2 regions of the Priestia sp. BR_2 genome follow, and region 2 is predicted to be linked to the other one. Evidence: riboswitches for the same ligand, from Rfam matches in the RefSeq annotation. Region 2 holds a riboswitch; the other holds the start of a gene.

Region 1 (10,849 bases), on a different contig from region 2:
TTGCGGCTCCGTAAAGTCCTGGCCGATCAATTCCGATCCGACCACCTTTCCGCCCCGATCCGTGACCAAACTGCCGCCGGCTTGCTTCGGCATGAGCAGGTGCGCCGCTCCCGTCGTGACCAGCGGATAAAGAATTCCGCATAACACGATAAATACAAGACTTGTTCTCAGGGCCATGCCCAGCGAGACACGGGCCGCGCCCACCCCAGCGAGAGGGGCCGGCGATGATTTCTGCAATGGCTTATTCATGGTTCCTCGATCCCTTCTTTCATATTTTCCTCAAATAGCAGCCTCCGGGATATCTCGATAGGACGGCTGCTGTTTCCGGCCTAAATCCAGAGATGCACGATCATATCGATCAGCTTAATCCCGATGAACGGCACGATCACGCCGCCTAATCCGTAGACCAGCACATTGCGCTGCAGCAGCTTCGACGAGCTCATCGGCTTATAGGCCACACCCTTCATCGCAAGCGGAATCAGCAGCGGAATGATAATGGCATTAAAGATCAGCGCCGACAGAATCGCCGACATGGGAGAACCCAGTCCCATGACGTTCAGAACGTTCATGCTAGGAATAGCAGCCGCGAACATCGCCGGAATGATGGCAAAATATTTGGCGACGTCGTTCGCGACGCTGAAGGTGGTCAGCGCGCCGCGCGTCATCAGCAGCTGCTTGCCGATGGCAACCACCTCGATAATCTTCGACGGATCCGAATCCAGATCCACCATATTGGCCGCTTCCTTGGCTGCGGTGGTACCGCTGTTCATCGCCAGCCCGACATCGGCCTGGGCCAGCGCCGGGGCATCGTTCGTCCCGTCCCCGGTCATCGCCACCAGCTTGCCTTCGGCTTGTTCTCGGCGGATGACGGCAATCTTATCCTCGGGCTTGCTCTCCGCGATGAAATCATCGACGCCCGCTTCACGGGCAATCGTCGCCGCGGTGAGCGGGTTGTCGCCCGTGCACATAATCGTCTTGATGCCCATCCGGCGCAGCTGGTCAAACCGTTCCTTCATGCCCGGCTTCACGGTATCCTTCAAGTAGATCAAACCAAAGATGCGGTTATCCACGGCGACCGCAAGCGGGGTTCCCCCCTCTGTGGCGATGGCGTCGCTATTTGGCGACAAATCCGAAGGGATGGGGCCTCCTTGCGACTGCACCCACGCCTTGACGGCATCCACAGCGCCCTTGCGGACTTTCCGGCCATCCCTCAGGTTCATGCCGCTCATCCGGGTCTCCGCCTTAAATCCGATGAATTCCGCCCCATCCGCCATGCCCTCATCCACTGCGAAACCTTCCTTCCTCAGCAGCTCCAACACCGACCGTCCTTCCGGCGTCTCATCCTGCAGCGAGCTCACCGCGGCCCACTGGGACACCGATGCCAGCGACTCGCCGCCGACGGGAATCAACCGGCTGGCCATCCGGTTACCAAACGTAATGGTACCCGTCTTATCCAGAATCATCGTGTTGATGTCACCGGCGGCCTCAACCGCTTTGCCGGACATCGCCAGCACGTTGAACTGCGTTACCCGGTCCATGCCGGCAATCCCGATCGCTGACAGCAACCCCCCGATCGTGGTCGGGATCAGACATACCAGCAGCGAGATCAGCACCGGAACGGTCAACTCGATGCCAAGATACTTCGCGATCGGTGCCAGCGTCACAACCACGATCAGGAAGATCAGCGTTAAGACGATCAACAGCGTATTCAGCGCAATTTCGTTTGGCGTCTTCTGCCGGGAGGCCCCTTCGACCAGCGAGATCATCCGGTCGATAAACGATTCCCCCGGATCGCTTGTAATCCGGATGCGGATCGTATCGCTGACAACCCGGGTCCCCCCCGTGACCGAGCTGAAATCGCCGCCGGCTTCTTTAATGACGGGGGCGGATTCCCCGGTAATCGCCGATTCGTCAACGGATGCAAGGCCCGCAATCACTTCCCCGTCCCCGGGAATCATCTCGCCCTGCGCGACCATCACGATATCTCCTTTGCGCAGAGCCGTGGACGACACGGATTGTACCCCGCCGTTCTCCATCACTTTGCGAGCCGTCATTTCCTGCTTCGACTGCTTAAGGGAATCGGCCTGCGCCTTGCCGCGCCCTTCGGCAAGCGCCTCTGCGAAGTTTGCGAACAGCAGCGTGAACAGCAGGATGACGAACACGGTCAGGTTAAATCCGATACTGCCCTCGGTACCGAAATAGGACGGAAATATCGTCATAAGCAGCACAACCAGAGTCCCGGCCTCCACGACAAACATGACCGGATTTCTCATCATCAGGACGGGATTCAGCTTCGTGAAGCTGTCCTTCAGCGCCTGACGGACCATCTCTTGGGACATCGCTTTTTTTCTCGTATTATTCATGGTAATAGGCCACCTTTTCTATTTAACGAATCGTCAGATGCTCGGCAATCGGTCCCAGCACCAGCACAGGCAGGAAGGTCAAGGCACCGATGATCAGGACCACCGCGATGAGAATGCCGGCAAAAAGCTTATTATCTGTCCGGAACGTTCCGAGCGTCTCGGGAACCCACTGCTTCCGCATCAGAGAGCCGCCCACCGCCAGCAGGGCAATCATCGAAATATAGCGCCCGATCAGCATGACCAGTCCGGTGCTGATGTTCCAGAACGGCGTGTTATCCGCAAGGCCCTCAAACCCGGAGCCGTTATTGGCAGCGGATGACGTGTATTCGTAAAGCACCTGCGAGATGCCGTGAAAGCCCGAATGGGCAATGCCCGCCTGTCCCGCATCCGTCATGAGCGCGAGCGCCGTCGGAGCAAGGATGATCAATGGGTGTACCAGAATGACAATCGCGATCAGCTTCATCTCCCGGGCCTCGATTTTTCTGCCGAGAAATTCGGGGGTACGGCCAACCATAAGACCGGCCAGGAACACCGCCAGGATCGCGTACATGAGCATGTTCATCAGCCCGACGCCTTTTCCGCCAAAAACGGAATTCAGCATCATCAGGGACAACGGCGAAATCCCGCCGAGCGGCGTGAGCGTATCATGCATGTTGTTGACCGACCCGGTCGTGGCCGCAGTTGTCACCGTCGTAAACAGGGAGGATTGGGCGATCCCGAACCGGACCTCCTTGCCCTCCATGCTGCCTTGCGAGGCGTCGATGCCCAGCTGGTTTAATGCCGGGTTGCCGTTGGTTTCCGCGGCATAGTTCAAGGACAGGAAGCCGATAAACAAGGTCATCATTACCGAGAATATGATCCAGCCCTGCTTACGGCTCTTCGCGAACAAACCAAATGTGTAAGGAAGCGCCGCCCCGAGACTCCACATGGACAGAATCTCGATCACATTGGTCAGCGGGGACGGGTTCTCGAACGGATGCGCCGAGTTGGCCCCCATAAAACCGCCCCCATTGGTGCCCAGATGCTTGATCGATTCGAGCGCAGCCACCGGACCCACCGCTATTTGCTGCTCGCTTCCTTCCAGCGTCGTGACGCTGAGCGTAGGCTTCAGGGTCTGCGGCACCTGCAGCGCCACCAGCACCATCGCAATGATGAAAGCAGCCGGAATGAATACCCGGGTATGCGCCTTAACGAAGTCCTCAAAAAAGTTGCCGACGGTCGTGCCCTTGCTGGTCACCGCCCGGATAAAAGCAATCGCCACGCACAGCCCGGTCGCCGCGGACGTAAACATCATCATCGTAATGACGGCCATCTGGGCCAGATAAGACAATCCCGACTCCCCGCTGTAATGCTGAAGATTCGTATTGGTCATGAAGCTGATCATCGTATTGAACGACAAGGTCGGTTCCATATGGCCGATGCCGTTCGGGTTCAGCGGCAGCACCTTCTGCAGCCGCAGAATCAAGTAGCCCGCCGCAACCAGCACGATATTCGTTAACACAAAGCTGACGGCATATCCTTTCCATGTCATCCCCTTGCGTTCTTTCAAGCCGATCAGAGCAAAGATCGGTTTCTCCGCCCAGGAGAACCATCTGTCCGTTCCATTGCTTTCATAACGAAACACCTGATATAGATAAGTTCCCAGCGGCTTGACCAGCAGCACTAGAACGAGTATAACGATGGCAATTTGTAAAATGCCCATGACGATGCCTTCCTCCTTCAGCCGTTTCCCTAGAATTTTTCAGGGTGAATCAGCGCATAAATCAAATAGAGAAAAATAAAAATCGTGAATATCAACATGATCATCACGGCTGATCAGCCTCCGGTTCCGAAACCACGCGCCCGCACCAGGACATAAACAGCATGAGCAGTCCGTAGGTTCCTCCCAAAATGAGCACCATAACTAAATCCTGCATGAATGTAACCTCCCCTAACTCTTGTGGCGTCAGTCCAAACGCTTAGCTCATAACGGATGCCATCAGAAAGGACACCTGATGATGATTCGTATGAAGCACCACATCGGCACCCAGCCCTTTGTATATCAAGCGCGGATTGCCGGAATGGGTGATCACGTAAATCGACTCCGAGGTCCATGTCCGGCAGATCCGCAAGTAGCGGCAGCACAGATTCAAGCTGCTTTCGAACAGAAACACCTTGCTGACGGGAAACTCGGGAATGATCCAGGTCTGCTCGTCTCTTGTATCAATCAAAATGATGGGTTTGCAGCCCAGTTCTCGCAGCCTCTGCTGCTCAGCCCGGTTGTTGGCTATAGCCGCAAACGGAACACGTTTGTGAATCAGCTGGCGGACGAATTCCTCCCCGGCCTTGTTCGGCGCGGATACCAGGATGAATTCCTGTGGTTTCTCCATCTTCGTTTCTCCTCCTAAGGTCAGAAAGAGAAGGCAACAACAAAGAAGCCTGCGGAAAGAGAAGAACTCTTCCCGCAGGCTTCTTACAGGACACGGTGAAATACACCGTGGCCCAAGTCCACGACAATCGTTGCCTCTCTCGATACGCTTACGAGGTTAGCTGACGGATTCGGGCGTGAGAGTCGCCCTACCCATAGACCGTTATCTTGTCTACAGGATTCACCCCAGAGAGATCAGGTTCATCTCCCGACTGGTTCCCCCGTTCCTTTTCCATTCAAGGACTCAGCGAAAATTAATAACGAGTAGCATGTTATTCTATTAGCCATTGACTTGTCATCCAGACTGGGCATAACAGCACAGCAACAGGAGGTTCACGCGGTGAGAGTCGCCTCTACCTTCAAATCTCAGCAAGGCCCATGGTGCCTTCGCCATCGATCCATAAAGGCTTAGGGGCAGCTCTCACACTGCCTTTAGACCTTCATGAAACGGCTGCCCGTATGCCTTGGTCGTTGATGACCGTCAATTCATAGTTCGTATCATACGTCCGGCCCCGCAGGATGTAAATGTGAGCAAAAACACATCTAGCGTTATGTCGAACAGGAACCAAGCAGTATTTCGTCTTTATCTTCCGAATACTGCTCTATACTATGTATTTCTCTTGTTTTCTCTTATTTATCGCAATCCAACGAGATACCGAGATTTTGCCACGATAATAGATGACACGGCCGATTGTACGCGTTTTCTTTTACCGTTTTCATCACATTTCGGAATCTATTCGTCCCATACGGTCATTTACTTTTCGTTTCCTCCGGCGTATGATTCATCCATCTATCCGAAACACGTGATACGCCGAGCTCCCGACAGACCGGGAGACGGGGGAACCAAAGTCACCAGTCTTCGATTGGTGAATGGGGTGAATCCGCTGCGCCTAGGATCGAAGGGCCCAGCGGTAGGGTGCTCTCAGTCCGAATCCGTCAGCTAACCTCGTAGGCGCGTTGTTGAGAGAGAATACCATCCAAGCTTTGGCATAGCGGCCGCCGGAATTGGGGCTCTAACCATAAATAGGCCTGGAGAGCGGGGTTTCTCTGCTCACCAGGCCTATTTGCCGTGCATATAACATTCTTATAAAGGAGCGTAGATCATATCATGACGAAACTCATCGAGGCAGCGCTTACACCCGTCATCGAAACCGCAGTGCCTGCATTAGGTGAAGAGACTATCCGCCATATGGAGATATTTCGTTTCGACCGGGGCTCGGCCGAACGCTTTATCCCATGGAGCGATCATGGCTGGAACTGCGGCTTGTTCAAAGTCAGCTGCAAAGACGCGGCAGGATATGTCGAATATGCCCTGCCAAGCAAGAGAGAATTTTCGGACCTGGTCCGCTGGGCATCCGTCTTCTCAAGGCTGAGAGGCATGTCCGTGACTGAGGCCATTCGCTATGCCCGAAAGCAGCAGCAGTGGGGACCCGCACGGATGCAACTTGCTGTATCGGCCCTCGCCGATCTGGAGATCAACCTGCATCGGCACATCACTCGAGAGCGTTTAGGCGGACTGCCGCTAGAGCGCTCCTTCCTTATGAATTGCTCGGAGGCGTATTATCATTTCTAGGGGCAGCAGCTACAGAGAGCTGCTGTACCCGTTTCCTTTGGATCGGGCACTTCTAAGCAGCCTGATGTTTTTTGAAACCATGAAGAACCCCGTCAAAAAGCCACTTATTTCATCAGGCATTTTGACGGGGTTCTGCAATCGGATCCCGCTCACTTGAACATATTTTTGAGCACCATCATCAGGTTGGCCGGCTTCTCTGCCAACCTCCGGGTGAAATACGGGTACCACATCGTTCCATAGGGCATATAACACCGGATACGGTAGCCGTCCTGCGCAAGCGCTGCTTGATCGTTCATTCGCAGTCCATACAGCATCTGAAATTCATAGTCCTGTTTGTCTATGCGGCTCTGCTCGGCAAATACCTTCACCCAGTCGATGATGTTGTCATCATGCGAGGCAATCGCGACGTAGGCTCCTTGGTCGAAATGCATTTTGACCAATTTCTTGTAGTTGTCAATGACCTCCCGCTTCTGCTGAAAGGCGATGGTTCCCGGCTCTTTGTACGCGCCCTTTACCAGCCGCAGATTAACGCCGGCCCTTAACAGATTCTTCACGTCCTCCTCCGTACGGAACAAGTAGGCCTGCATCACGGTCCCCACATTGGTCAGCCCCTCCTTATGAAGGCGGAGCGTCATATCGATGGTTGCCTGGGTATACGGCGAATCCTCCATGTCCAGGCGAACGAAGTTGCGGTGCTCTTTAGCCTTTCTTACCACCGACCTGATGTTTTCGTAAGCCTTCTCGGGGTCCAGGGCCATGCCCATTTGCGTCGGTTTCAAGGATACGTTCGATTGCACTTCGCGCCTCGCAATCCCTTCCACCAGCTTCAAATATTCCTCCCGGTACCCGGCCGCTTCATCCAGCGTCGTAATGCCCTCCCCCAAATGATCCAGCGTAACGAGAATGCCTTTCGCGTTCAGCCTCTCGATTTCGTCCAGCGCCTCATCCAAGGTATCGCCGGCAATGAATCGGCCAGCCAATTTCCGGCCGTACTTGATCGACAGCCATTTCACGAGTTTATTGCCGGACACCGTCAGGATCACTTTACGGTACAGCTCGGTTCCGTCCATGCGCGCGCCCCCTTTGCCAGGTAAACCAAAATGCACTCTATCTAACTCATATGCAAAAATCATGACGGCATGCAGGAAGACATACATATTTAAATAGAGGTTTTCACCAGGAGATCCTAACCATGCCACCATGACGATCCGCAGCTGGACCATTGGCCTGAAGCTTCGATTCATATCATGTTAAGGAGGGGCCTCCCCATGCGAGCACCTTTTCGGAACGAACCATTTATGGACTTCAACAACGAGTGGAACAACAAGTTATACGATGCGGCGTTATCCGGGGTCGAAGCCGAGCTTGGCCAATCGTACCCCTTGGTTATCGGCGGTGCCAAAATCCATACGGAGCGTACCGCAAAGTCGGTCAATCCGTCGCGCAAGCGCCAAGTCATCGGCGTCGTGTCCCAAGCGGATACCGAGCTTGCCGAGCAAGCCATTCAGACGGCGGCGCGTACTTTTGAGACGTGGAAGCACACCGAGGCGAACGAGCGGGCACGCTACCTGTTCAAGGCCGCGGCAATCATGCGGCGGCGCAAGCTGGAGTTCTCCGCGCTGATGACCCTCGAAGCCGGCAAGACGCGTGCCGAAGCGGACGCGGATACGGCCGAAGCGATCGATTTCATGGAGTTCTATGCCCGCGAAATGCAGCGCCTGAGCGCGCCCCAGCCGCTGACGGTCCACGAGGAGGAAGAGAATCATCTCGATTACATCCCGCTTGGCGTCGGAATCGTCATTCCGCCTTGGAACTTCCCGCTCGCGATTATGGCCGGTATGACTACGGCGGCCATCGTCTCCGGCAACACCGTTGTGCTGAAACCGGCGAGCACCACCCCGGTCATAGCCGCCAAATTCGTGCAGCTTCTGGAAGAAGTCAGCCTGCCTCCGGGTGTCGTTAACTTCCTGCCTGGTCCGGGTCAGGAAGTGGGCGACTATTTGGTGGATCACCCTTTGACCAGGTTTGTCAGCTTTACGGGTTCTCGCGACGTTGGACTGCGAATTCAAGAGCGTGCGGCCAAAACGCAGCCGGGGCAGCGATGGATCAAGCGCGTCATCGCCGAAATGGGCGGGAAAGACGCCATCATCGTGGACAACGAAGCCGATTTGGACCTTGCTGCGGATGCGATTACCGCTTCGGCCTTCGGCTTCTCCGGCCAGAAATGCTCCGCCTGCTCCAGAGCCATCGTGCATAAGGACGTTTATGATACCGTGCTGCAGAAGGTCATCGAGCGCTCCAAGAAGCTGGTGATCGGAAGCCCCTCCCATGCCGAGGCTCAGGTGGGACCCGTCATCGACGATAAGGCGTACCGTAAAATTCTCGACTATATCGAAGTCGGGAAAAGCGAAGGCAAGCTGGTACTTGGCGGATTTCCGGGCGATCCGGAGGGGTATTTCATTCAGCCTACGATTTTTGCGGATGTGGACAGCACTGCCCGTATTTCCCAGGAGGAAATCTTCGGCCCGGTGGTGGCCTTCACAAAGGCAGCCTCCTTCGACGAAGCGATTCAATTCGCCAATAATACCGATTATGGGCTGACCGGCGCGGTGATCTCGAACAACCGCGCGCATCTGGAGCAGGCACGGCGCGATTTCCATGTCGGCAACCTGTATTTGAACCGGAAATGCACCGGCGCCTTGGTGGGCACCCACCCGTTCGGCGGCTTCAATATGTCCGGAACGGATTCCAAAGCCGGCGGCCGCGACTACCTGCTCTTGTTCACGCAGCCGAAGGTGGTGTCGGAACGGTTCTGAATACGGCATGCCAAAAAAACCTCTCCATGATCATGGAGAGGTTTTTACTGTACCTTGTTTTGTCGGCATTATGCCCTGGCTTTGCCCTTCATCTCCCGGACCACCTTGCCTTCGAAGGATTGGTTCATCCAGTAGGCAAGATGAATGCCTTCTTCGCTGAAGGTGCATTCCGTCGTTAAGTAGAACGGCGTCTCGGTCAGCCTGACGGTCAGCTGCAGCGTCCGGTCATCCTTCCAGGTCATGGAGGCAGCATACGCTTGATCCGTCATCATGATCAGCTTCGTGGTTCCCGACTTCCACTCGCTCCGGCCAAGGGCAATCGAGTTGACGCCATGTTCCCCCGTAAGCTCCATCACCCCGCCATCCTCTTCAAACCGGACGGAGAACGAATGCAGCTTCTCCTCGTTCTCTTCGAGATCATAGACGATCCCGGATACGTCCTTCTCCATCGGAGATAAAGCCTCCTCGCTTGGCGGATCCAGCTTAAGCGCTTGCAGCGTTCCGGCAAGGGATGAGGCCGCGTCCGCATCGGCCGGCAGCGGATCTGCTCCCATCGCCGGCAGCAAATGCTCCCATACCTCATTCAGCACGTCCTGCATATCTCCAAGGCCGGAGGTAATCGCCAGGACCGCATCCTGCTCCGGGATCACGATGCAGAATTGTCCGAACGCGCCGTCGCCGCGGTATGCTCCATGGCGGCACATCCAGAATTGATAGCCGTATCCTTCGGTCCAGTCCGAAGAGGAATCCGCAGGTCCGTTGGATATCTGCTTGGAGGTCGCTTCTTCAATCCAAGCCTCCGGAATCAGGCGCCGGCCATCCCATTCTCCCTTCTGAAGATAGAGTTGGCCAAACTTGGCGATGTCCTCGGTCTTCAGCTTAAGACCCCAGCCGCCGGTGTTGATTCCCTGCGGGCAGCTTTCCCATGCAGCCCCCTGAATGCCGAGCGGTTCGAACAGACGGGGCTGCAAATAATCCAGCAGCGTAATGCCGGTGACCTTCTGCAGAATGGCCGAGAGCATGTACGTCGCTGCGCTGTTATATACAAAGTGGGTTCCAGGTTCATGCTCGACTGCTTGCTTGAAGAAATCATCCACCCAAATATCGGACTGGATGGCAGGCTCCTGGGCATGTCCCGTGCCCATGATCAGCAAGTCGCGTATCGTCATCGCGGACAGATTCGGGGACGGATCCTCCGGTTTGTTTTCCGGGAAAAAGCCGATCACCCGATCCTCCAGCGTAATCCGGCCCTCCTGGACCAGGAGTCCAATCGCGGTAGAGGTAAAGCTCTTGCTTAGCGAGAACAGCATATGCGGTTTGTCCGAGTCGTACGGCTTCCACCAGCCCTCCGCGACGGAATGCCCGTGCCGAACCAGCATGAAGCTGTGCAGCTCAAGCTCCTTCTCCTGAATCGAGCCGATAAAACGTTTGATGGACTGAGATGAGATTCCTTGGTTTTCGGGGGTACTTCTTGGCAATAATCGAACCGTGTTCGTGTTCATCCTATTCCGCCTCTCCCTGTATAACAAGATAAATTCATCATGACCCTTCCATTATACACCAGATATCGGCGCCGCTTCATCATATCGCACGGCACGGAAGCCCCAACGTTCGCTAATCTCGTTCAAGTCCTCCCGAGCAAGGAAAGCGGCCTCCTGATCACGCCCTCGCGCCAGCTCCTCCCCATCCA
Region 2 (10,849 bases):
GACGTTCATGCCGGGACGGTACGGAATTTCGAATTCCTCGGTATAGGACTTCGTCTCCGGATTGTCCTGACGTGTAATGATAAATTTAACGCTCTTTGAGGCAGCTGCCGTTTGAGACATCGTAAATCCCCCTTCCTTCTTACTTGTCTTTCGAATAGTCGCGAATCCGCGGCGGGATTAAGGAAACATCCACTTCTTCATATGAAATCTGTGGTCCATCCGGCGTCCAGGTTGCTTTGGTTGTCTTGAGGAAGTCTTCATCGTTACGATCCGGGAATTCCGGCTTGTAGTGAGCGCCCCGGCTTTCGTTCCGGAGAAGCGCACCCAGCGTCATGGCCTCGGACAGCTCCAGCATGTTCCACAGCTGACGCGTGAACGCCACGCCCTGGTTGTTCCAGCGGGAGGTATCCGTCATATTGATATTGCGGTAACGCTGCTTCAATTCCTTGATTTTGCCGATGGTTGCTTCGAGCTTGTCATTGTAACGAACAACCGTCATGTTGTTGGTCATCCATTCACCGAGCTCTTTATGGATCACGTAAGCATTCTCGGTTCCTTCCATCTTGAGCAGGCCTTCGTACTTGGTGGTTTGCTCTTTCGCTGCGCGGTCAAATACCGTGGAGGAAACATCCTCTGCGGATTTCTTCAGGCCTTTGACGTATTCGATCGCTTTCGGTCCGGCCACCATGCCGCCGTAAATGGCGGATACCAGGGAGTTGGCTCCCAAACGGTTCGCGCCGTGATATTGATACTCGCATTCGCCGGCTGCGAACAGCCCTGGAATGTTGGTCATTTGGTTGTAATCGACCCACATGCCGCCCATGGAGTAATGGACTGCCGGGAAGATTTTCATCGGGATTTTGCGCGGATCGTCGCCCATGAATTTCTCATAGATTTCAATGATGCCGCCGAGCTTGACGTCCAGCTCTTTCGGATCCTTATGGGAGAGGTCCAGGTAAACCATGTTCTCGCCGTTGATGCCGAGTCCCATATCAACGCAGACGGAGAAGATTTCGCGCGTAGCGATATCGCGCGGCACCAGGTTTCCGTAAGCAGGGTATTTCTCTTCGAGGAAATACCAAGGCTTGCCGTCTTTATAGGTCCAAATCCGTCCGCCTTCGCCGCGTGCCGACTCGGACATCAAACGGAGCTTGTCGTCGCCCGGAATGGCCGTCGGGTGAATCTGGATGAACTCGCCGTTCGCATAATGAACGCCTTGCTGATACACCGCACTGGCCGCTGTTCCCGTATTGATAACCGAGTTGGTTGTTTTTCCGAAAATAATGCCGGGACCGCCGCTGGCGAGAATGACGGCTTCAGCCTTGAACGACTTGATCTCCATCGAGCGCAGATCCTGGGCGGCAATACCGCGGCATACGCCTTCGTCGTCGATGACCGCATTCAGGAACTCCCAGTTCTCGTATTTGGTCACAAGCCCCGCGGTTTCCCAGCGGCGAACCTGCTCGTCAAGCGCGTACAGCAGCTGCTGGCCGGTGGTCGCGCCGGCAAACGCGGTACGATGGCGCTTCGTTCCGCCGAAGCGGCGGAAATCGAGCAGGCCTTCCGGCGTGCGGTTAAACATAACGCCCATGCGGTCCATCAAGTGGATGATGCCCGGCGCCGCCTCGCACATCGCTTTGACCGGAGGCTGATTCGCAAGGAAGTCGCCGCCGTAAACGGTATCGTCAAAGTGCTCCCAAGGAGAGTCACCTTCACCTTTCGTATTTACGGCTCCATTGATGCCGCCTTGCGCGCACACGGAGTGAGAGCGTTTAACGGGTACAAGCGAGAATAGATGAACGTGAGCGCCTGCTTCCGCCGCTTTGATGGTTGCCATCAGCCCGGCGAGGCCGCCGCCCACTACGATAATATTAGATGCCATTTTTCGTTCACTCCCCTTTAACTTAAGACTGTCTTAACTACGTCGATCGCTGCCGTCGCCGCCTGGAATTCGGAACCGCGGAATGCTGTCATGGCAAGAACGAACAGCACGCTCATCAATACGAACAAGCCCATGCAGATGTAAGTGGATACCTTCTGCGCGCGCGGACCGACGGTGATGCCCCAGCTGACGAGGAACGCCCACAGGCCGTTAGCGAAGTGGAAGGTAGCGGAAACAACGCCGATGACGTACAGAATAAACAGAACCGGATTGTTCATGATGCCGTGCATCGTCGCGCCCAAATCGTCATGCGTGATTTTGCCGATCATGATTTGGAAGCGCGTATCGTACATATGCCAGATGACAAAAACGAACGTAATAACGCCGGTGATCCGTTGGATGGTGAAGCGGATGTTCCGTTCATAGTTGTAGTTGCCCACGTTGTTATTCGCCTGGTAAGCGATGTATAACCCGTAGACGCCGTGATATAGCAATGGCAGCCAGATCAGGAACAGCTCGAGGAAAAAAATTAGCGGCATGCTGTTCAAAAAATGCACCGCGCTCGCGAAGCCTTCCTTTCCACCCTCGAAAGCCTTAAAGTTGGAAATCATATGGCTGAGCAAAAATGCCCCAAGCGGTATGACACCGAGCAAAGAATGCAGCTTTCTGGAATAATACCCTTTCATCAGTTGACGTTCCCCTTTCCAATGTACAGCGTTTTCATTTTCAATCTTTCCTATTTTCAGAACAATTACACTTCCCCTGCCCTAAAAGAGGTTGTTCAAAAAGCCTTGCAACGACAAAAAGTTGCCTATTTCAGCAATCGTGTGAACAACTTGTGTCATGTTTCATGTTACTCCTTTTTTTCTTATAATGGAATTGCAATATAATTATTAATCGTTATAATCTATACGCATAAGCAACGTTTTGCACGCATGTCTATTTTAATAGGAGGATTTCCATGTTCGAAGAACTGGACGTGTTCGCCGTCGTCGTGGAGCAATCCAGCATCAATCAAGCCTCCAAGCTGCTCAACCTGTCACAGCCGGCCCTGTCCCGAAAAATAGCCAAACTGGAGGACCAGCTCGGACTGCAGCTGTTCAACCGCCGCGGCAAAAGGCTGGAACTTACCTCCATCGGGCAGATTGTGTATACCTTCGCCCTGGAGCAGCGCCAGCAGCAGATCAAATTCTTGCAGACCTTGGCCCATTACCGGGAAGGGGACCAAATCTCGATTAACCTGGGCGCCAGTCTGACCACGCTGCAGACCACCCTGCCCCCGCTGGTCAATGCCTTCATGGAGCGCCATCCGTCAGCCGAAATCAAGCTCATCACCGGCAAGACCCATGAAATCGTGTCTTATGTAAGGGATAAACGGGTCGATGTCGGCATTGTTGCTTCATCCATCAACCAGCCGGGCTTGAACTGCATTCCGCTGTTCGATGACCACCTGGAGCTTGTCATCCCGTCTTCACATCCGCTGGCGGAAATCGAGGATGTGGGCATCGAACAGCTTCAAGGCTTGCCGATGATCATATTTTCGACCGGAACCTGGTACCGCAAGCTGACGGACGATCTGTTTCACCGCTGGGGCATCATGCCCGATATCCGGATGGAGATCGACTCCTTCGAAGCGATCGTCAGGCTGATCCCGACCTGCAAGGCGGCCGCGCTGCTGCCCAAATCCTATCTGAGGCCGCAGCTGCTGTCCGATAACGGGCTCGTCGACATTCATATTCCGGCACTCATCGAAACCCGGCGAACGACTTCGCTGATCTACGGTCAAGCCTCGGAGCTGAGCAAGGCGGCCAGCCGCTGGATCGAAGAAACGGAGATCCTGTTCCGCAAGCTGGAGGAAGATAAATCGAAAAAAAACTGACGATATTTCGCAATCGTCAGTTTTTTCTACTATATTTATTTCTCGAGCATATTCACGACTTCGGACTCAAAGCGGTCCACGTTGTCATTGGAGCCGATGACGACCATAATGTCGCCGGAGTTCACGACGTCCATGGCCGTCGGAGCAACGATAATGCCGGACTGTTTATTCAGCGCCACCACGCTGACGCCGTACCGGACCCTCGTATTAAGCTCGCTCAGCGTTTTTCCGTCCATGCAGTCCGTGACCGTCATCTCCACAATCAGATAATCCTTGGATAATTCGATATAATCAAGCAGGTTTGGCGTCACGAGCTGGTGCGCTACCCGGATCCCCATATCCCGCTCGGGAAAGATGACCCGGTCCACGCCAAGCTTCTCCAGCGCCCGGCCGTGCAGCACCGATATCGCCTTGGCAACGACCATCGCGACACCCAGCTCTTTCAACAGGATGGCGGAGAGGATGCTCATCTGAATGTCGTTCCCGATCGCAACGATCCCGCAGTCGAAGTTGCGGATGCCAAGCGATTTAAGCACTTCCTCATCCGTCGCGTCCGCCACCACCGTATGCGTCAGCAGCTCGCTCATGTCCTCGACGACCTCTTCGTTCCGGTCGATGCCGAGCACCTCATATCCCTGTTCCATCAGCTCCAGCGCCAGACTGGCGCCAAATCGCCCCAAACCGATGATTGCAAATTGCTTTGGTTTCATGTCTCTCCTATACCCCTTATCCAATTATCATTTTGCCTTCCGGATGACGATATAATTCTTTACCCTTTTTCGGCCCCAGTGCATAAGCAAGCGTCAACGGCCCCAATCGACCCGCAAACATCGTAAGGCTGATCAGGATCTTGCCGAACACGGTCAAATCGGGCGTTAAGCCCATGGAGAGACCTACCGTACCGAAGGCGGATGTCGTTTCGAATAGAATCTCCAGGAAGTCCCCTTCCTCTGTCGTCGACAGAATCATCGAGACGGTTAGAACGAGCAGCAGGGCCAGCAAGGCAATGGTCAGTGCCTTCAGCACCCGCTCCTGGGCCAGGCGATAACGGAACATGACGATGTCTTCCCGCCCGCGCATCATCGCGATGACCGCCCCTACCATAATGGTAAAGGTCGTGGTTTTGATGCCACCGCCGGTTGACCCTGGAGATGCTCCGATAAACATCAGGATGACGATAAAAAATTGCGTTGCCTGTCTAAGCCCCGTAATATCTATAGTATTCGCGCCCGCCGTACGCGGCGTTACGGATTGGAATAACGCGCCGAAGAATTTTCCGCCCCAGTTCAGGGAACCCAGCGTTCTCGGATTGGTAAATTCAAATATGAGAATGACGATAAATCCGACCGCAAGCAAGGCAGCCGTCATCGTGAGCACCACCTTGGAGTGCAGGGAGAGCCTCCGCTGTTTTCGATAATCGATCAGATCGGACAGCACAATAAATCCAATGCCCCCGGAAACAATCAAGAACATCACGACGAAGTTGACTACCGGATCGTATACATACCCGGTCAAACTCCGAAAATCGCCAAACAAATCGAAGCCGGCGTTGTTAAACATCGTCACCGCATGAAAAACACCGTAATAGATCGCCCGGCCCAGCGGCATATCAAACGCCCAACGAATCGATAAAAGGACTGCGCCGCAGGCCTCGATGACAAGGGAGTACAGCAATACTCTGCGTATCAGCCTTACGATGCCTTCCATCGAGGACTGATTCATCGCTTCCTGTAAGATTAGACGGTCTTTGAGCGATATGCGTCTCTTCAGAACCAAGGCGAATAAAGTAGCCATCGTCATGAATCCGAGCCCGCCGATTTGAATCAGCAGCATGATCACGACTTCTCCGAAGGAACTGAATGTCGTTCCCGTATCCACCACGACCAGGCCCGTTACGCACGTTGCCGAGGTCGAAGTGAACAAGGCGTCAGTAAATCCAAGCGGTTCGCCCGTCGTCGTCGAGATTGGCAGCATTAACAGCCCGGTCCCGATGAAGATGATTGCCGCAAAACCAAGCACGAGAATTTGGGGCGGAGACAATGTAAGCCAGTTTAATTTAGCGTTCAATCGGACACCTTCTTTAAAAAAATCAACGAAAAAAGACACTGGAAAACGCAGTGCCTTTCGGTCTGGTTCCTGTGCAACAGCCTACGAGGTTAGCTGACGGATTCGGGCATTTCCACAGGTCGCCCTATTCATTATTCCGGGAATAATGAAATTCACCCCAATTACATGGTTCCCCCATTTTCATTACGAAATTCGGCTGGAATATTCGGTTCCTTCAAGCATGATGTGATTATAACTCAATCCGTTACGTAACCCAATGCCGTTTTTCGCCCGAAATATCTTTAAAAGAGCGCGAATTGGGCATATTCAAGAATACAAGCGTAGGGTTCTCTAACGTTTTCGAAACCTTTCATTCATTTTCATCGATTTATTTCAATATTCCGATAATTGGGATAAGCTGCTTATGGCTTTCATACTATGTTATATTGACTCTATGCGTTCTTAATCAGGCATATCGAATACCAGTGGGAGTATCAACTTTCTTAGAGGAGGAATTTCATGAATCGTGCAAGAGAGCCCTTGAAGCTGAAGCCCAATCTGAAGCAGCTCATCGCGCCTGCCGCAGTCGGCCTGATTCTGTTCCTATTATTTCAGGTATTTCCGTGGGCGAATCCGGACGATGCCGAGATGGCCTCACCGGATATCATTTCCAAGGAGCAGGCTCGGCAGGCAGCTTCAAGGTTTGCTCAGGAGCATCTGCAGTTTGCGGCTGCGGACACGGACGAAGCCTTGGTTACATATCAATCCAAATCGGAACTTTACGGATATCTGGCGAAGGAGAAGAGGCTTTCGGAATATAACAAAACCTATGAAGCCAAATATCCCTATGACGTATACCGCGTTCGCTTCAGCGAGCCTGGAGGCGATGCCCTCAATGTGGACGTGCACATGCAGAATTCCGGCATCGTCGGATTCTCGTATGATTATGCCCGTTCCAGCTTTGACCGGATCGAGCTGAACAAGGGCGAGATTCAGAGGCAGATGCTGCTCGTCGTTGAGGACGGCATGGCATTGGCCGAGAAGCAGGCGCTGGCGGAGCCATGGCTTCAGCGGGCGGGTTATGACCTGTCGAATCTGGAGCTGGTTACGAAGGAAGGGGAGCCCCGTCTCAAATATGTGGACCCTGAATCCAGGATCGGGGACTCCAGGCTGGAGCACCGCTTCACCTTCGAGCAGGGGAAATTGCGCTCTTATGAGCCCTCCTTCTCGGTGCCAGCCGCCCACTCTGCTTATGTCAACAAGCAGACGCAGGATGCCACCCTGCTGACGCTCGCCGGGTACGGCCTGTTCACCCTAATCCTGGGCATTCTTGCGATTGTGTACAGCGTGAAGACCAGGGCCTACACCTCGTTTAAGCGCGGCCTGTTCTTATCCGCGCTGCTGTTCGTCATTCAAATGCTGAATACGTATAATCTGATTCCCGTTTTCAAATCCGAAGGCATGTCGCAAACCGGCGTGCTCGGGATGATGATTTTCTATGCCGTCTATTCGCTCGTCTTCTCCGCCCTGCTCTATTTTTCCCTTGTCGGCGGCAGCGGGCTGTGGCATAAAGAAGACGGGCTCAATCCATGGCCGCGTGCCCAAGAACCCGGATACGGGCATTACGTGCTGGACAGCATGAAGCTGGGGTATATGTGGGCCTTCATCCTGCTTGGCGTCCAATCCGTCATCTTTATCGGTCTTGGTCTGACCCTGAATACATGGTCCACCACGGATGCGACGCAATCGCCTTACAACATGCTGTATCCTTGGCTGTTTCCGTTGATGGCCTGGCTGGCCGGCATATCCGAGGAGGCCGTGTACCGGCTGTTCGGCATCAAGATGGTGAAAAAGATCGTCCGCAACACCTTTGTCGCAAGCTTGATCACCTCGCTTATCTGGGCACTGGGACATACGCTCTATCCGATATACCCCGTGATCTCCCGGCCGATTGAGCTGGTCATCATCGGTTTGCTGTTCAGCTACATCTTCTTGAAATACGGGTATTTGGCGGCGATGTTCTCCCATGTCATCTTCAACAGCATCCTGATGGGCATCAGCCTGATCATGCTCAAGGATGCAGCCAACCTGCTGACCGGCGCTTTTTACATGGTGCTTCCGGCGATTGTCGCCTATGCGATTTACCGTTTCAACCCGACAAAAAAAGAGAAGCCGTATGTCACGACTCCTCCTCACGAAGTGCATTAAGAATATCCGTTGCTAATTTTTCACCGATGGAAAGGGGCTTGAAGTCTTCGACTGAAGCCTCTTTTATTTTTTTGACCGAGCCAAAATGCTTCAGCAGCATTTTGCGGCGCTTCTCCCCGATGCCCGGGATCGAATCCAGCTTGGACATCACCATCGATTTCCCGCGCTGCTCGCGGTGGAAGGAAATCGCGAAACGGTGAACCTCATCCTGAATGCGCTGGAGCAAATAGAACTCCTGGCTGTCCCGAGGCAGCGACACCGGCTCCGGCGGGTCTCCGACCATCAGCTGCGCCGTTTTATGCTTGGCATCCTTCACAAGCCCGCAGACCGGGACGAACAGCCCCAGTTCATTCTCCAGCACGTCGATGGCTGCTGAGATCTGTCCCTTCCCCCCATCGACGACAATGAGGTCCGGAAGCGGCAGATTCTCCTTCAATACACGCTCGTACCGCCGCCGGATCACTTCACGCATCGTATCGTAATCGTCCGGCCCCTGCACGGTACGGATCTTATATTTGCGATATTCCTTCTTATCCGGTTTCCCGTTGGTGAATACGACCATGGCCGATACCGGATTTGCGCCCTGGATGTTCGAGTTATCAAACGCCTCGATCCGGTTCAGCGACTGGAGGCCGATCACCTCGCCCAGATTGGCCGCTGCAACCGAGGTCCGTTCTTCATCGCGCTCAATCAAGCGGAATTTCTCGTCCAGCGACACCTTCGCGTTATCCGACGCCATGCCGACCATCTGTTTCTTCAAGCCCCGCTGCGGCACGTGAACCTTCACGCCCAGCCATTCCTGCAAGGCGGCAGCGCCCCCGGCAGCATCCACGAGGCCAGCGGCCTCCGCCTGCTCCGCTTGGGCTTGGACAAGGACTTCCTGCTGTTCTTCGGATGTATCCGCGGTCAGCTTCTTCTCTGTTTCCGCGGCTTCGTCTGCGTTCCGGGCACCCTGATCCCCGGCGCTATCAGTGGCCGTCTCGGAGCCGGTCTCCTCTGCCAACAGCGGCCCAGGCAGCAGAATTTCCTGCGGCAATGCAGGATTATCGCTGTAATACTGGGCTATGAACGACATGAAATCACTGTGCGCATCCCCGTAGAACGGAAAAACGGACTTGTTGCGCTGCACCATTTTGCCTTGGCGCATGTACAGAATCTGCACGCACATCCAGCCTTTGTCCACGGCATAACCGAACACGTCGCGATCCCGGGTATCCGTTGTCGTGATCTTCTGCTTCTCCATCAAGGTATCGATATGGATGATTTGGTCCCGCAGCTCCTTGGCACGCTCGAAATACAAATCCTCCGCGGCCTCCTGCATCTTTCGCTGCAGTTCCTTCTTGATCTCTTCGTGCCCGCCGCTCAGGAAGGAAGTAATCTCTCCCGTAATCTGTTCATAGGCGGATTTCGGCACTTCTTTCACGCATGGAGCCAAGCATTGTCCCATATGGTAATACAAGCAGACCTCTTTCGGCATCACGCCGCATTTGCGCAGTGGATACATCCGGTCCAGCAGCTTTTTGGTCTGCTGCGCCGCATACGCGTTCGGATAAGGACCGAAGTATTTGGCTTTATCTTTAAGCACCCTCCTGGTCACTTCCAGGCGAGGATGCTCTTCATTCGTTATTTTAAGGTAGGGATAGGTTTTATCGTCCTTCAGCAGCACATTAAATCTCGGCTGATGGGCTTTGATCAGATTGCACTCCAGAATTAACGCTTCCATGTTGCTGCCCGTCACGATGTATTCGAAATCGCGGATTTCCGAAACGAGCATCTGGGTCTTCCCGTTATGGCTCCCGGTAAAATACGAGCGCACCCGGTTCTTCAGCACTTTGGCCTTGCCCACGTATATAATCGTGCCTTCATGGTTCTTCATCAGGTAGCAGCCCGGCTGATCCGGCAGCAATGCCAGCTTGTGGCGAATATTCTCCTGCGCCTTCTCCTGCTCCTGAAGCCGTTTGGCAGAATCGTCCATGCTATTCCTCCTCTCCAAGGAGATTGTATGATATTAACAATATTAATATAAACCATGATAATGAACCACACAAAGCGCCTCCGGGTTACACCGAAGGCGCTGTATGAAAGCGGATTGCAGTCTATGGCAAATCCTGCTTATTGATGTTTTGCAATAATGCCCTTCAAGGCTTCTTTGGAGTTCAGACCTACGACTTTATCGACAGGCTGGCCGTCTTTAAAGAAGATCATGGTCGGAATGCTCATGACGCCGAAGCGTGCAGCGGATTCCGGATTCTCATCCACGTTCACCTTTGCAATTTTTACATCATCGCCGAGTTCTGAAGACAATTCGTCCAGAATCGGAGCAAGCATTTTACAAGGGCCGCACCATGGCGCCCAGAAATCAACTACAACCGTGCCTTGTCCTTCTACTTCATTGACGAAGGTTTGGTCGGTAACATTGACGATAGCCATTGTATTCTCCTCCTCACAGGATAAGATCGGGTAAAGTGCGAATCATAATTGTCGAATGGGTCGACGAATTTAGTATACCACAATCGGCCGGAAAAAGTGAAATATACTCACCTAAAGAAAGAGGTTTTCACGGGATTTTTATGCAATCTTTACAAATGATTTGCGCATTGGGTATACTACTAGTAACAAGTCGGGTGACGGTCAAGTTTTTCGTGTTCGCACGGCATGTTCACCTTTTGAGGAGGCAAGCACCATGGATGTAAACGTACGCGTTAACGATCCACGGGAGCACATCAATGAAGAACCACGCAATGACTTTGGCGATTTGATGATGGGCTTCGTGGGGATGTTCGGTTTCATGACCATCATCTTTTTCGGATTCGTCATTATCAAGTTCTTGGTCG

The links. Region 2 has a riboswitch for cyclic di-AMP ahead of RB298_RS23995 (TrkH family potassium uptake protein). Riboswitches for the same ligand answer to the same signal wherever they lie in the genome.
Region 1: another riboswitch for cyclic di-AMP. It lies ahead of RB298_RS26435 (hypothetical protein); the one in region 2 lies ahead of RB298_RS23995 (TrkH family potassium uptake protein).

The regions. Positions count from the first base shown of each region.
Region 1 covers NZ_JAVFHM010000305.1:172,793-183,641, forward strand. The annotation lists gene kdpC (potassium-transporting ATPase subunit KdpC) at 1-249, opposite strand, end outside; gene kdpB (potassium-transporting ATPase subunit KdpB) at 330-2,363, opposite strand; gene kdpA (potassium-transporting ATPase subunit KdpA) at 2,386-4,065, opposite strand; gene RB298_RS26425 (potassium-transporting ATPase subunit F) at 4,095-4,169, opposite strand; gene RB298_RS26430 (hypothetical protein) at 4,322-4,732, opposite strand; cyclic di-AMP (ydaO/yuaA leader) riboswitch at 4,862-5,030, opposite strand; cyclic di-AMP (ydaO/yuaA leader) riboswitch at 5,570-5,742, shown strand; gene RB298_RS26435 (hypothetical protein) at 5,879-6,343, shown strand; gene RB298_RS26440 (proline dehydrogenase family protein) at 6,493-7,413, opposite strand; gene pruA (L-glutamate gamma-semialdehyde dehydrogenase) at 7,612-9,159, shown strand; gene RB298_RS26450 (serine hydrolase domain-containing protein) at 9,228-10,661, opposite strand; gene RB298_RS26455 (polysaccharide deacetylase family protein) at 10,713-10,849, opposite strand, start outside.
Region 2 covers NZ_JAVFHM010000294.1:61,395-72,243, reverse strand. The annotation lists gene sdhB (succinate dehydrogenase iron-sulfur subunit) at 1-120, opposite strand, end outside; gene sdhA (succinate dehydrogenase flavoprotein subunit) at 140-1,882, opposite strand; gene RB298_RS24010 (succinate dehydrogenase cytochrome b558 subunit) at 1,900-2,568, opposite strand; gene RB298_RS24005 (LysR family transcriptional regulator) at 2,844-3,761, shown strand; gene RB298_RS24000 (potassium channel family protein) at 3,797-4,471, opposite strand; gene RB298_RS23995 (TrkH family potassium uptake protein) at 4,488-5,828, opposite strand; cyclic di-AMP (ydaO/yuaA leader) riboswitch at 5,892-6,036, opposite strand; gene RB298_RS23990 (CPBP family intramembrane glutamic endopeptidase) at 6,327-8,015, shown strand; gene uvrC (excinuclease ABC subunit UvrC) at 7,987-9,990, opposite strand; gene trxA (thioredoxin) at 10,128-10,445, opposite strand; gene RB298_RS23975 (hypothetical protein) at 10,699-10,849, shown strand, end outside.